2 regions of the Exiguobacterium sp. s56 genome follow, and region 2 is predicted to be linked to the other one. Evidence: a T-box and tRNA genes for the amino acid it is inferred to sense, from the RefSeq annotation. Region 2 holds a T-box; the other holds one or more tRNA genes.
What was found. The T-box of region 2 lies ahead of serS (serine--tRNA ligase). A T-box ahead of a tRNA ligase gene usually reads a tRNA of that ligase, here a tRNA-Ser.
Positions count from the first base shown of each region.

Region 1: it encodes a tRNA-Ser, which carries the amino acid that the T-box ahead of serS (serine--tRNA ligase) is inferred to sense. The anticodon was not compared.

Region 1 covers NZ_JACSLR010000011.1:29-4,694, reverse strand. The annotation lists gene rsbW (anti-sigma B factor RsbW) at 1-434, shown strand, start outside; gene sigB (RNA polymerase sigma factor SigB) at 400-1,200, shown strand; gene KNP71_RS10825 (Tex family protein) at 1,275-3,401, shown strand; tRNA gene KNP71_RS10820 (tRNA-Asn) at 3,610-3,684, shown strand; tRNA gene KNP71_RS10815 (tRNA-Ser) at 3,694-3,785, shown strand; tRNA gene KNP71_RS10810 (tRNA-Glu) at 3,813-3,887, shown strand; tRNA gene KNP71_RS10805 (tRNA-Val) at 3,894-3,969, shown strand; tRNA gene KNP71_RS10800 (tRNA-Asp) at 3,993-4,068, shown strand; tRNA gene KNP71_RS10795 (tRNA-Gln) at 4,076-4,147, shown strand; tRNA gene KNP71_RS10790 (tRNA-Lys) at 4,158-4,233, shown strand; tRNA gene KNP71_RS10785 (tRNA-Leu) at 4,265-4,352, shown strand; tRNA gene KNP71_RS10780 (tRNA-Arg) at 4,357-4,433, shown strand; tRNA gene KNP71_RS10775 (tRNA-Ile) at 4,444-4,520, shown strand; partial or broken rRNA gene KNP71_RS10770 (16S ribosomal RNA) at 4,622-4,666, shown strand, end outside.
Region 2 covers NZ_JACSLR010000026.1:2,669-13,163, reverse strand. The annotation lists gene guaB (IMP dehydrogenase) at 1-446, shown strand, start outside; gene KNP71_RS15355 (alpha-amylase family glycosyl hydrolase) at 492-3,920, opposite strand; gene KNP71_RS15350 (class A sortase) at 4,059-4,673, opposite strand; gene pdxR (MocR-like pyridoxine biosynthesis transcription factor PdxR) at 4,670-6,073, opposite strand; gene pdxS (pyridoxal 5'-phosphate synthase lyase subunit PdxS) at 6,360-7,250, shown strand; gene pdxT (pyridoxal 5'-phosphate synthase glutaminase subunit PdxT) at 7,252-7,830, shown strand; gene KNP71_RS15330 (D-alanyl-D-alanine carboxypeptidase family protein) at 7,918-9,162, shown strand; T-box leader at 9,181-9,388, shown strand; gene serS (serine--tRNA ligase) at 9,441-10,495, shown strand, end outside.

The DNA.
Region 1 (4,666 bases), on a different contig from region 2:
CGGAGTATGTCGGTGTGGTCCGTTTAGTCGTCTCAGGAATCGCTAACCGTATGGGATATACGTACGACGAGATCGAGGATATTAAAATCGCGGTCTCGGAAGCCTGTGGCAATGCTGTTCAACATGCCTATGAAGATCAAGAAGGTGAAGTGAAGCTTACGTGTGGCGTTCATCAAGATCGTCTCGAAATGACGATCGAGGACTCGGGCAAAACATTTGCCGACGACGTGAAACGCCAAGCGGCGCCAGTCGAAGAGACGGCTGAAATCGAATCGCTTCACGAAGGAGGACTCGGTCTTTTCCTCATTGAAGCCTTAATGGATGACGTCTCGATCAACAAGGACAATGGTGTCAAGGTGACGATGACGAAACTCCTTAACAGGGACGAGGTGGATCAGAGTGCCAGCAAAATCTCAACAACGCCATCACAGTGATGATGAAGTATTAGAGTGGATCGAGCGTTATCAACAGGACGATCAAAACGAAGAAGTCCAAATGCTCCTCATCAACCGATACTCGGACCTCGTTGAGGCGCTTGCACGAAAGTTTTCGCGAGGCCGGGCCATTCATGACGACCTCGTTCAAGTCGGCATGATCGGACTTCTCGCTGCCCTTCGTCGTTTCGACCCTGAGTTTGGACGCAGTTTCGAGTCGTTTGCCGTTCCGACGATTATCGGTGAAATCAAGCGTTTCATCCGTGACAAGACGTGGAGCGTCCACGTTCCGCGCCGGATTAAAGAGCTTGGGCCGAAAATTAAGAAGACGGTCGAAGAATTGACTACCGAACTGCAACGTTCACCGCGCATCGATGAGATTGCTGATCACCTCGGTGTTTCAGATGAAGAGATTCTCGAAACGCTCGAGATGGGTAAGAGCTACCAAGCCCTTTCCGTCGACAGCTCAATCGAAGCGGACAACGAAGGTTCGACCGTCACGCTCCTCGACCTCGTCGGGAGTCAAGAACGTGGTTACGAATCGGTTGACCAGCGCCTCATCCTTGAAAAAGCGTTCAGCGTGTTGAATGAACGGGAACAGGCGATTCTGGAATGTGCTTATTATAAAAACATGAGCCAAAAAGAGACGGGTGAGCTCCTTGGGATTTCACAGATGCACGTATCGCGCTTACAGCGTCGTGCGCTCGAAAAATTACGCGAGGCCATCAAAGTCCCGCTCAATGAAGTATTCTCAAACGATGACTAAACGGTCATCGTTTTTTGTCGTCCACGCGTGAGTTTGCTACACTTCAAGAGAGAAGAGAAAAGGAAGTGATTCGATTGATTACGAAAATCGCAAAAGATTTGAAGTTGAAGACGAGTCAAGTCGAGACGGTGCAACAACTCGCCGCGGACGGAGCGACGATTCCGTTCATGGCCCGGTACCGTAAAGAAATGACCGGTAATCTCGATGAAGTGGAAATCAAAGCCATTCTCGATGCCTTACAATATGAAGAGAGTTTGCACAAACGTAAGACGGACGTCCTCACCAAACTCGAGGAACTCGAGAAGGCGACACCAGAGTTGACCCGTGCGCTTGAAGCTGCGACGAGCCTGCAACAAGTCGATGACATCTACCTTCCTTATCGTCCGAAGCGACGGACGAAAGCCGAGCAAGGACGGGAGAAAGGGCTCCAACCGCTCGCTGACTGGTATCGTCAACCAACGCCATATTCGGTGACCGAAGCACAGTCGTTAGCGGGGGACCTCTCGCTTGAAGAAGCACTTCCGTTCGTCCAATCGATTATCGGGGAGGAGTGGGGCGAAGTGGCGACGCTTCGACAATCACTCCGTACACGAGTCCGGAAAGAGGCGCTTCTTCGTTCACAGAAGAAAAAACAGGCGGAAGATGAGAAAGAAGTGTTCGCCCAGTATTATGAATATGAAGAGAAAATCGCAGGAATCGTCCCACACCGAATCCTCGCCTTGAACCGTGGAGAGCGCACTGATGTGTTGCAAGTGAAGGTCGTCTTCGATGAGACGGGTTTCATGCGACAAGCGCTCGGTAAGTTTGACCGCTTGCCGACGGAGAAACGCGAACTCGTTACGCTCGCCGTGAAGGATGCCTTCAAGAAGTCGGTGTTCCCGGCCATCGAACGCGAAGTCCGGAGTGAGTTGACCGAGACGGCTGAAGAACAGGCAATCGATGTGTTCTCAAAAAACTTGAAACAGCTCTACATGCAACCACCGCTTCGTGAGGTCGTCGTCCTAGGGATTGACCCAGCCTATCGCACGGGTTGTAAATGGGCTGTCGTCAATGAAATTGGAAAAGTCGAAGAGGTCGGTGTCTTCTATCCGACGGCACCGAAACATGATGTCGCCGGTTCAGAGAAAGTGTTGACGTCGCTTGTGAAGCGTTATCCAATCTCGGTCATCGTCATTGGGAATGGGACCGCCTCCCGTGAGACGGAGCAGTTCGTATCGACCTGGCTGAAGAAGGCGGAACGCGAGATAGCCTATGCCATCGTCAACGAAGCGGGAGCGAGTGTCTATTCGGCTTCAGAGATTGCCCGGTCTGAATTCCCGGAATTAAAAGTAGAAGAACGTTCGGCTGTCTCAATCGCTCGACGCATTCAAGATGCGATGGCGGAACTCGTCAAAGTCGACCCGCAGTCTGTCGGCGTCGGACAGTATCAGCATGATGTGAGCCAGAACAAGTTGAAAGCTTCACTCGAGTTCGTCGTCGAGAGTGTCGTCAACATGGTCGGTGTCGATGTGAACCGGGCTTCGGAGTCTCTGCTCACATATGTATCTGGGTTGAATAAGACGACGGCTAAAAATATTGTCGCGTATCGGGATGAGTTCGGCCGCTTTGATACACGCAAAGAAATCAAGAAAGTGCCGCGTCTTGGAGCGAAGGCGTATGAACAAGCAGCCGGCTTTTTACGAATTACGAACGGGAGCGACGTACTCGACCAGACGGAGATTCATCCAGAGAGCTATAAACTGACACTCTCTCTATTGAAGGAACTCGGTGTTTCGAAACAAGCTGTTGGGACGGCCGAACTGCGTGATCGATTGAAAACGGTCGATGCGAAAGCGTTGAGTGAGAAACTGGATGCCGGATTGCCGACAGTCGAAGATATCTTGAAATCGCTCGCGAAGCCGGGACGAGACCCGCGCGAAGACATTCAGAAACCATTGCTTCGGACGGACGTAATGAACTTAGAGGACCTCCAAGTGGGGATGGAGTTCCAAGGGACGGTACGCAACGTCATCGACTTTGGGGCGTTCGTGGACATCGGGGTGAAGCAAGATGGACTCGTCCATATTTCGAAATTGTCGAATCGCTACGTCAAGCATCCACTTGATGTCGTTGCGGTCGGTGATATCGTCACCGTATGGATTGAACAAGTGGACGCCAATCGGGGACGGATCAGTCTCACGATGTTGGAGCCGAAACGTTAAATAAGAAGGAACTAGCACCGAGTAAAATGTTTTTCATTTTGCTCGGTTTTTTTATGAAAAAGTGTTGACGGTCATTTCTGCCCGTGCTATCTTATAGAAGTCGCCGAGAGACGACATGGAATATTAAAGCTTTTCTAAAAAAGTGATTGACAGGTTTCTGGTTTGCGGTTACAATTTAAATCGTTACTTCGATAAATTCAAGCAACGTTCCGCAATAGCTCAGTGGTAGAGCAACCGGCTGTTAACCGGTAGGTCGTAGGTTCAAATCCTACTTGCGGAGCCATTTTATTTTGGAGACGTACCCAAGAGGCTATAAGGGGCTCCCCTGCTAAGGGAGTAGGCTGGGAAACCGGTGCGAGGGTTCGAATCCCTCCGTCTCCGCCACATATTTTTTAGAAAACACATACATCTGGCCCGTTGGTCAAGCGGTTAAGACACCGCCCTTTCACGGCGGTAACACGGGTTCGAATCCCGTACGGGTCACCATCATACGGAGGATTAGCTCAGCTGGGAGAGCACCTGCCTTACAAGCAGGGGGTCGGCGGTTCGATCCCGTCATCCTCCACCATTTCAAATTTAAGCACGTATAACGGTCTTGTGGTGTAGGGGTTAACATGCCTGCCTGTCACGCAGGAGATCGCGGGTTCAAATCCCGTCAAGACCGCCATTTACGTTGGGCCGTAGCCAAGTGGTAAGGCATCGGATTTTGATTCCGACATGCGAAGGTTCGATCCCTTCCGGCCCAGCTTATAATTTGAGTCATTAGCTCAGTTGGTAGAGCATCTGACTTTTAATCAGAGGGTCGCAGGTTCGAGCCCTGCATGACTCACCATTTTTTATCCCTCGTAACACCTTAATACGCTGCGGTCGTGGCGGAATCGGTAGACGCGCTAGGTTGAGGGCCTAGTGGTGGTTAACACCGTGGAGGTTCAAGTCCTCTCGACCGCACCAATATGCACCCTTAGCTCAGCTGGATAGAGCGTTAGACTACGAATCTAAAGGCCGGGAGTTCGAATCTCTCAGGGTGCACCATTTTTATTATGGGCCTATAGCTCAGCCGGTTAGAGCGCACGCCTGATAAGCGTGAGGTCGGTGGTTCGAGTCCACTTAGGCCCACCATTTAAACTGACGAACTTTGAAAACTGAACGATGAGGCAAAAAAAGTTTTACCATTTTTGAATGAAGCGCAAGCTTCGTCATTTTCAAGAGCTATATCAAATTCTTTGGAGAGTTTGATCCTGGCTCAGGACGAACGCTGGCGGCGT
Region 2 (10,495 bases):
CTGATGGCGGAATCAAGTACTCTGGTGATATTGTGAAAGCTATCGCAGCTGGAGCTCATGCCGTTATGCTTGGTAGCCTTCTCGCAGGTGTGAAAGAGAGCCCAGGAGAGATGGAAATCTATCAAGGTCGTCAGTTCAAGACGTACCGTGGAATGGGTTCTGAGGCTTCGATGAAACGAGGCAGCCAAGATCGCTATTTCCAAGAGGCCGATAAAAAGTTCGTACCAGAAGGTATTGAAGGACGCGTCGCTTATCGTGGTGAACTAGCCGATACTGTCTATCAACTCATCGGTGGCCTTCGTTCTGGAATGGGTTATTGTGGGGCTGCCGATATCCGTGCACTACGTGAGGACACTCAGTTTATCCGCATGACTGGGGCTGGGTTGCAAGAAAGTCACCCTCACGATGTCCACATCACTAAAGAAGCTCCAAACTATTCACGCTAAACAACAAGCCGTTGTCTCTAAATTAGAGGCAACGGCTTTTCGCTATCATTTTTTTGACTTGGCCACGAGAATGACAGTACCACCATCGTCCTGTGCAGGTAAGCTGACGGTCACTTTCCCATCTCGTTTGACGACGTAATGACGTCCGCTATAGCGGTCGACGAGCGTCGTTTTATGCTTGAGTTTTGTCTGGAACGTGATCGTTCGTTTGGCTTCTGTCGTGTTCAAGGCCACGAGAACAGAGTCTTTGCCGTGCTTCCGTTCAAAGACAGAGTATCCAGTGGCAGAACCACCAGCAACGACGGCACGCGTTCCTTTACTAAATACTTTTGAATAGTCGGCACGAATATTGAGTAGCTTTTGGTAATGCGTATGCATCGCTTTACCTTCTCCTTTGACTCGTTTCCAGTCGAAGTCATAACGGTTTTCATTGAACTCGCCCTTATCCATATCCAACGCATGTTTTCCGGACTGTCCAACCTCTTCACCATAGTAGATGACAGGCTGTCCTTTCGCCGTCATTTGAAGCGAGGCGGCGACCATATGCTTCCCTTCATCGCCTCCAGCACGTGATACGAGGAAACCGTCCTCGTCATGGCTGCTGAGGAATTGACCGAGTGTCGCTTCATTCGAGAGTTGCGTGTTGCGATATTGAAGCGCACTCTCGACGTCATCAATATTTCCGTTGATGAACCGTTCGGCTTGATACTTGAAATCAAAGTCGAGAAGTGAGTCCATCTGGCCACTCTGTAAGTAACCACCCGTGTTGTTCACACTTGCCCCATAATGTTCGCCAATCATTTTGAAATCTGGTTTGAGGGCCGTCAATTCGTTTTTGAACGACTTCCATGTTGTAGAGTCGACGTGTTTGACCGTGTCGACGCGGAAGTAATCGATGGTGTTTCCTTTTTTCGTTTTCGAGCGTTTAATCCAATCCGTCTGCCATTTGACGAGTTGTTCACGGACGGCAGCCTCTTCGGTCTTAAAGTCCGGTAATCCGGAAAGAGACATCTTCAAGTCATCGCCATCGACCGGATTCGAACGAATCATGCCGTCGAACGCTTTGCGCTCTTGATCGGTTGGGAAGTTTGTGGCGCCCGTGTCTACAGCTCCTGGTTCCATCCCGTAGCCAGGGTGGTTCAAGACGACGTCGACCATAATCTTAATACCGCGAGCATTCGCTTCGTCAATCAGACGATGGAATGCTTTCATATCGCCGAGATGCTCATCGAGTTTTTCGAAGTTTTTCGCCCAGTATCCATGATAGCCATACTGTGATCCATCTTTACCATAGCGAAGATCCCAATCGATATTATCGACAATCGGTGTAATCCAAATCGTGTTGATGCCTAGTTTATCCAAGTAGTCGAGTTTCTTCGTCACACCGGCAAAGTCGCCGCCGTGATACGACTCAAGATGATCTTGGTCATAGTATTCACCGTTCGGGTTATTGTTCGTTTTATCCCCATCGTAGAATCGGTCGGTCAGCATGAAGTAAATCCGTGCCTCATCCCAATCGAACTCTTGCTTGTCCTTCATCGAGACCGGTCGGACCGTTAACGATGTTTTCGTTTTATGGACGTTACCGTATTGGTCAATCGCCGTAATCGTTAAGAATTTATTGCCCGGTTTGACGGTATCTTTGACTGCAATCGTCTGTTTGTTGAGGGCCGGGTCGACTTCTAGTTTAGCCGGTCCACCCAGAGGACGTGCATCGATGAACAGTTGACGCAGCTTGACGCCTTTCGGCAACGTCGGCTTCACCTGGACGACCGCGTTTTCTCGAGAACTGAGGGCTTTCGGTGCCACGCTTGCCGCCAGTTTAACGTTTGGACGACGATACTCGACGCTCGAAGCCTCGAAGTAAGGATCCTTCACTTCGGTCGTGACGCCATCTTTTGTGACAAGGAACGTATAATCATGTTTCCCTTCCGGTAATTTGACCGTATGGCGGAACCATTCATTTTTGGCTTCGTACGTCATCGGGTACGTCGTGCCATTGACTTTCAATGCGACACTGTCGATTTCATCGAGTTGTCCCGCTTCATACAACGCTTTGTCACGGTAGAAGAACGTGACGGCACCATCTTCAAACAAGGGTCCTTGAATCGTCGGTACTTGATGGAACGTCCCTTTGCCGCTCTCGACGACGACTTTCGTCACCCGGTCGCTTCCCAATTTGACATAGCGGTCTTCCCCGTAGCCATCTTTCACGGCCCAATCCGTGCCCTTGCGGATGACAAAGCCTACATTGGTCGCATCTTTTCCGACTGGGATTCGGAAGATGGCGCCATCTTCGGTGATTTTATACGGGTCAACTTGACCGTCTTTGGCACCCGTACTCCACGTCCATAAATTCCAGTCCGTGTAATCGTTGTCGGCCCGGACGTACAACATTTCGATGTAGCGTTGTGTTTTCCACGGATCGGCGATTTCAGTGATGGTTTTAAATGACGTCGTCAATGCCGGTAACGTCGTGTTCGACAGGTTGCCTTTCACGGCGTCCGCGGGAAGGGTCGCGGTATACGTTTGATTCAAACTTAGTGCTTCGGTCGGTGTGACAGTCACTGTTGATCCACTCGCTTCAGCCGTGAACGGTACAGCTGTCTCGCCATTCATCAAGCTGATGTTCGAAGCATCTAACGACACAGGTTCATTGAACGTCCATGTGATTGGGGATTTGATGTCCACTTGTTCCGATTGATTGGCCGGCGTGACCGCTGTCACTTCGAGTTGACTGACCGTCTCGACACCGCTCAACGTGAAGGCTGGGCTATATACCGATTGTGTCGACGGAGTCGCCGAAACATTCCAACTATCGGCGACTTTATTGGCCGCATTGCTTGGAATCGTGTCGAACGCACCGTGCTCGGTAGCGTTATTCCCGCTGAGTACCGTGAGGACCCGAACGGTATCATCATTGCTTAGACCAAGCAGGGACAATGGAATTTTGCCTTCAAAGCCTTTCGTGCGATCAATGGCAAACGAGGCGCCGTTTAAGTTGCTCAAGTTTGCGAGCGGCGTGGATTTTCCTGCTTCATACAGAGCGGCTTCTTTTACTGACGTGTCGCCATCGACGCGAAGTAAAATATGATACTGTGGTTTTTTATCAGTTTGGCTGAAGTTGAACGGATGGCCGAGCGGGTTTGTCGCTACGCCTGAATCTTGTTCATTGATTTGGAGGGCGATATTTATGTACTGACCATTGTCGCCCCAGTTCGGGACGTTGTTCGCATCCACATAAAAGTAAAGGTTACGCGCATCGTTCTGCAGATAGACGTCTCCTAAATCGAATCCTTGCCAACCCGCCTGTGGGGATGTGGCGAGCGCTGGCGTGTTCGCCCAATCCGTTTTTAAGCCATCAATCGAGATTGTCGCAGGCTCGGCCAATGCGTTCATCGGAACGCCGGCTTGGATGAGGAGAACGGATGATAAAAGTAACGTGGTCGTCTGTCGTGCCGTTTTCTTCTTCATAAAGCACCTCTTTCATGGAATGTGTCGTCTACAGGGCAACGAATTGTCAAAATTGTGCAAACGGTTTCAGGAATAGTTTAGCTGAATATGTAAGCGCTCACAATATTTTTTTTGAAAAATAATAAAAACGCCTATCGATTAGAGAGGCGTTTGGTTCACGAAGTGTCCTTTGACAATCAAACGTTCGGTCGCATCGAACGTGCATGTGACGAGTGTAATCGTCGGTTCTGTTGTCGGGTCAAGCACGTCGACCCGTGTCGGGGGAACGGTCTCAAGCGAAATGACCTCGTATTCGAACGTATGTGTCATGTCGGTCAAGTAGATGGACATGCCGACGTCGATGATGTGAAGCGGACCGAACAAGGCGGTCGAGCTTTGCGTGTAGTGGCCCGCGAGTGCATAATTTCCAGTTCCCATTCGTTGGTCCGGGTCCATCGTTCCAGCCCCGACAGCCAAGTTCTCATTGTCGAGCCCATATAAGATCGGGAGCTCGAGGTCGATTTCTGGAATCGAAATGAGGCCGACGGTCGGTAAATCATGAAATCGATTGCGCACGGTGAGAAGTTGTTCCCATGATAACGGCTCGACGTTTGAAAACTCAAATTCACCGGTTTCTGGCTGTCTCGGTTGAATTTCGGCGGTCACTTGTTGACTGTTCCATGCCGTGAGTTGGTCTTTCCACCACGATTCGGATAACAGGAGTGTACCAATTAACAAAAGGAGCCCACCGACGACGTAGCGTGACCGTTTCATCCATCTCTTCCTTTCTCAATGTTCCAACACGACATGAGCGCACTAACGGCAGCTGGTAACGTTTCTTCGGATAAGGCGGCAAATCCAAATAAAAACTGAGGAATCGCGTCGCTTGGTTCGATACGATAGTCTGTCATCGCGTTGATGCGGATATTCGAAGCCTCGGCCAATCGTTTCAATTCTTCACTCGTCTCGCTGGTATGAACAGACAGGACGACGTGAAGGCCGGCGCTCGCCCCCGTGACGGAGACAGTCGGTTCGTACGGTTTGAAGGCGGCGATAATGATTTCAAGTTTCCGGCGGTACGTCTTCCGCATCCGGTTCAAGTGTTTCTCAAAATCACCGGTCGCCATAAATTCGGCCAACGTATGTTGTTCGAAACGGGGGACACTACACGTGAAGTGACGATAACGTTCTCGATAGCGATTTAACAGCGGAGGGGGGAGTACCATATAACCGATTCGCAATGAAGGCATCAATGATTTAGAGAATGTGCTCAAATAGACGACTCGCTCGTTTTGATCCATGCTTTGCAAAGAGGGAATCGGTTTGCCGCTATAACGGAATTCACTATCGTAATCATCTTCAATCACATACGTCTGTCGCTCCGATGCCCAGTTGAGCAAGCGTTGACGTCGACTGACAGATAGAATGGTCCCGGTCGGAAATTGATGGGCCGGTGTGACATAGAGGGCATCAATGGATGCTTGCTCCACCAGGTCGACACGGACGCCGCTCTCATCGACAGGAATCGGGATGAACGTCCGCCGTTGATGGGCGAACAGTTGGCGGGTGAGCGGATACCCCGGATCCTCAATGCCGAACGTCGTAGTATCCGGCAACAGTTCTAACAATTGGGGCAACAGCTGCTCGGTTCCCGATCCGACAACGATTTGTTCGGGAGAACAATGCACACCGCGCGAATGGTAGAGATAGGTCGCAATCTCTTGACGAAGGACGAAATCGCCTTGTACAGAGCCAAGTGACAGCAAATCGTGATGTTCTTCCGAGACGACTTGTTTTAAGTGCCGGCGCCAACGTTCGAATGGGAAAGCGGTCGTGTCGATTTGACTCGGATACAAGTCGAACTCATATGTTTTTTTCACCGGGAGCGGTTCGATGACGCTACTGCCGCGCCGGACGTACAGTTCTTCTTGCGGTAACACGTAGAAGCCTTTGCGTGGCAACGACTCGATGTATCCTTCCGCGAGCAGCTGAGCGTAGGCCAGTTCAACGGTCGTTTGCGAGACGTCTAAAAACTCCCCTAGCTTTCGTTTGGACGGAAGTTTCGTCCCGGTGGTGAGGGTGTCATCAACGATGGCTTGTCGAATGTGCAAATAGAGTTGTTCATATAATGGGACGCTCGAGTCAGCCTCGAGCGAGAACGTGAGCATATCCATGATGTGTCCTTTCTGTGGTCAGCCAAAGAAAAAATAGAGCACGAATCCGATGACGAGGAGGAGCGAGACCATTCCCGTTTTTCCGAAAAAGCTGCGCTCCTGCGCGTCGTCACGACTGTTCCATTGATCCATTCCATCATCTCCTTTAATCTTTAAAACATTCGAGAATCGAGAAATGAAGTCCTTTGTTCGAACTGACCACTTTAAAAAATATAAAACTGGCACTTTCAATATAGTCAAATCAATTTATACTTGCAAGTAGACTAGCTTATTGGAGGGGATCCATTTGGAAAAGAGACAAGTAGGGACAGACAAAGTAAAACGTGGTATGGCCGAGATGCAAAAAGGTGGCGTCATTATGGACGTCATCAACGCGGAGCAAGCCAAAATTGCTGAAGCGGCAGGTGCAGTTGCCGTCATGGCACTCGAGCGCGTACCTTCGGATATTCGCAAAATGGGCGGTGTTGCTCGTATGGCCGACCCGACAATCATCGAAGACGTCATGGGTGCGGTATCGGTACCGGTCATGGCGAAGTGCCGGATCGGTCACATCGCTGAAGCACGTGTCCTTGAATCAATGGGGGTTGATTTCATTGACGAGAGTGAAGTATTGACACCTGCTGACGAAGAATTCCATCTCTACAAACGTGACTACAAAGCACCGTTCGTCTGTGGCGCGCGCGACCTTGGTGAAGCATCACGCCGCATCGGGGAAGGTGCAGCGATGATCCGGACGAAAGGTGAGCCGGGAACCGGCAACATCGTCGAAGCGGTTCGTCACATGCGTACCGTTCAAGCCCAAGTGAAACGCTTGCTCTCGATGAGCATCGATGAAGTGATGACGGAAGCGCGTGACCTGGGTGCCCCGTTTGAAGTACTCATGCAAATCCGTGAAGCAGGTCGCCTCCCGGTCGTCAACTTCGCAGCAGGCGGAATTGCGACACCAGCTGATGCGGCACTCATGATGCACCTCGGAGCGGACGGCGTCTTTGTCGGATCAGGAATCTTTAAAGCGGAGAACCCTGAGAAATTTGCCCGTGCCATCGTTGAAGCGACGACATACCATGATGACTATGAGCGCATCGCACACTTGTCGAAAGGACTCGGCGAAGCGATGAAAGGGCTCGACGTCCGCACGCTCAAACAAGAAGAACTCATGGCACCGCGAGGTTGGTAAGATGACCACGATTGGTGTACTCGGAATGCAAGGTGCGATTCGCGAACACGTCCATATGCTCGAAGCACTTGGTGCGAATACGCTTGTCGTCCGCTCGGTCTATGACTTAAATCGAATCGATGGACTCGTCTTGCCGGGTGGGGAGAGCACAGCGATGCGTCGCTTACTCGATCGGTACGAGTTGCTCGAGCCGTTACGTGAGAATGCGGAGTTGCCGATGTTTGGAACGTGCGCTGGTTTGATTTTGCTCGCGACCGAAGTTGAAGGATATGATGCGCACTTGCGTAAAATCCCGATGACGGTCAAACGAAATGCGTTCGGACGACAAGTTGATAGCTTTGAAGTCGATTTGACTGTCAATGGAATCGATGAAGCTGTCGAAGCAGTGTTCATTCGAGCGCCGCAAGTCGCATCGGTCGAAGCGAGCGTCGAGGTGCTCGCCGAGGTCGAAGAAGCGATTGTCGCGGTTCGGTATGACAAGTATATGGCCTGCTCGTTCCACCCGGAATTGACGGACGACTTGTCGATGCACCGCTATTTCTTGGACATGGTTGAAGCGACGAAGCGACAACTCGCCTGATTGAAAGGCTCTCTAGCAAATAGGGAGCCTTTTTCATGTGTTTTTTTGCTACACTGTAACGAGATACGTATAGAAAGGGGCAAGACCGTGAGACAAAGATGGATCGGATGGATGCTCGTTTGGGCAATCCTTTTAAATATGATCGTGCCGACGGATGCATCGGCGGCACCTAAAGTTGATGCGACCGGCGCGATGCTCGTGGACATGACGACGGGACAAATCCTGTTCTCACAAGAAGAGGACGCGATGCTTCCTCCGGCATCAATCACTAAGCTGATGACCGCTTTTCTCGTCCGAGAAGCCATCAAAGCGGGTGACCTCAGTTGGAGCCAAGAAGTGACCCCGAGCGACAAGGCGTTGGCGCTGACCCGAAAACCAGGATTGGCTCGGATTCCGCTCGTCAATAAACCGTACACGGTGAAAGAGCTATACGACGTGGCGTTGATTCGTTCTGCGAACGAGGCAGCGGTCACATTGGCCGAGGCCGTCTCTGGTTCGGAAGGGGTATTCGTAAAGAAAATGAACGAACGGGCGACCGAACTTGGTATGACCCAAACGACGTTCGCCAATGCATCGGGACTTGACTCTGTGTCAGCGGGACGTCCAGGGGAGAATTTGACATCGGCCAATGATTTGATGATGCTAGCTTTGGCGTATTTGACGAAGTTCCCGGAAGTGCTCGATGTGACGAAACAAGCGTATGTTGATATCGACGGAGTCCGATTTGAAGCGACGAACCGGATGCTCGCTGGTCGTGATTTAGCCTATCCGGGTATGCTTGGCTTTAAAACGGGCACGACTGACGATGCCGGTTACTGCTTCATCGGCGTGTCGACGCGAGATGGACGTACCGTGCTATCGGTCGTTCTCGGAGCGAAGACCGATCAAGGGCGCTATACTGCTACAAAGGCGCTTCACGACTACGCCTATGGCGATTTTGTCTTGACCCCGATTTTACGGACTGGTGAAATCGTCCCGGCGACGCTCCATGTCGCTGAAGGTACAGTCGAGTCAGCAAAAGTGCGCACGACGTCAGCCTTTGAAGTACTCGTCGAAAAAGGACAGGATGTACCTGAACCGACTTACGATCTTCCGGATACGAAAGCCCCAATTGCGGCCGATCAACAGGTAGGGACCGTCACCATCGAGCCTTCCGGAAGCGTCCGGTATCTAGATGGTGAACTTCCACCTAAAGGAACGCTCGTCGCGGCCGAACCGATCGAGATGGCATCGTTTTTGACACGTATGACGCGTGCCTTCTCCGACTTTTTAGATGAGATTCGACTCGTGCTCGGAAAACTGAGTCTTGTCGATAGAGTTGAGATGTTGTAAAGTAAAACTAATTCAATGACAGATGCAATGATGGGGAAAAGTACGTTACGGTCATTTACTGACAGAGAGCTAGTGGTTGGTGCAAACTAGTGGGATGATGTAACCGAATCGGCCTCGGAGCATTGGCTTGGAAACAAGTCACGTTACGCACACGTTACGTGCATCGAGTGGCCCGATTTCGGGCAACGAGGGTGGCAACGCGGATCCAAGGTGGTTCGTCCCTTTCCTACGGGAAAGGGGCGTGCCACCTTTTTATGTGAAAAAAGGAGGAATAACGAATGTTAGACATTAAACGATTACGTTCAGATTTTGAAGAGATTAAAACGAAGCTAGCTCATCGCGGCGAGGATTTGAGTGCGCTTGACCGTTTCCCGGAGTTGGAAGAGAAACGCCGCAACTTGATCAATGAGGTTGAAGTGAAGAAAGCGAAACGAAATGAAGCGACGAAGCAAATTGCGGAATTAAAACGCAACAAACAAGATGCGGATGCACCGATTCTCGAGACACGTCGCCTCGGGGACGAAATCAAATTGCTCGATGAAGAGTTGCGTGAAGTCGAGGCCGAATTGAACTTGATTCTCCTCAGCATCCCGAACATCCCGCACGAATCAACGCCGATTGGAGAAACGGAAGATGATAACGTCACGATTCGCGAAGTCGGAACAAAACCGACGTTCGAATTCGAACTCAAACAGCATTGGGACGTCATGGAAGATTTGAAAATCGTCGATGTGGAACGAGCGGGTAAAGTGACAGGTAGCCGGTTTGTCTTTTATAAAGGTCTCGGCGCCCGTCTCGAACGTGCCCTCATCAACTTCATGATGGATATGCATGCCGATGAACATGGCTATTCTGAGGTGCTCCCTCCTTATATGGTCAACCGCGACGCGATGACCGGGACGGGACAACTTCCTAAATTTGAGGAAGACGCATTCAAAGTGGCGGATACGAACTATTTCCTCGTACCGACGGCAGAAGTTCCGGTGACGAACATGCACCGTGACGAGATCATCACGGAAGACCAACTTCCAATCACGTATACGGCGTATAGCGCTTGTTTCCGTTCAGAAGCGGGATCAGCCGGACGCGACACACGTGGGCTCATTCGTCAGCATCAGTTCAACAAAGTCGAGCTCGTCCGGTTCGTGAAACCTGAAGAGTCTTATGAACAACTCGAGCTCTTGACGGGCCACGCTGAAGAAGTGCTTAAGCGTCTCGGTCTTCCATATCAAGTGCTCAGCATGTGTACGGCCGATCTCGGCTTCACGGCTGCGAAGAAATATGACATCGAAGTGTGGATGCCGGCGCAAGGGATGTATCGTGAAATCTCATC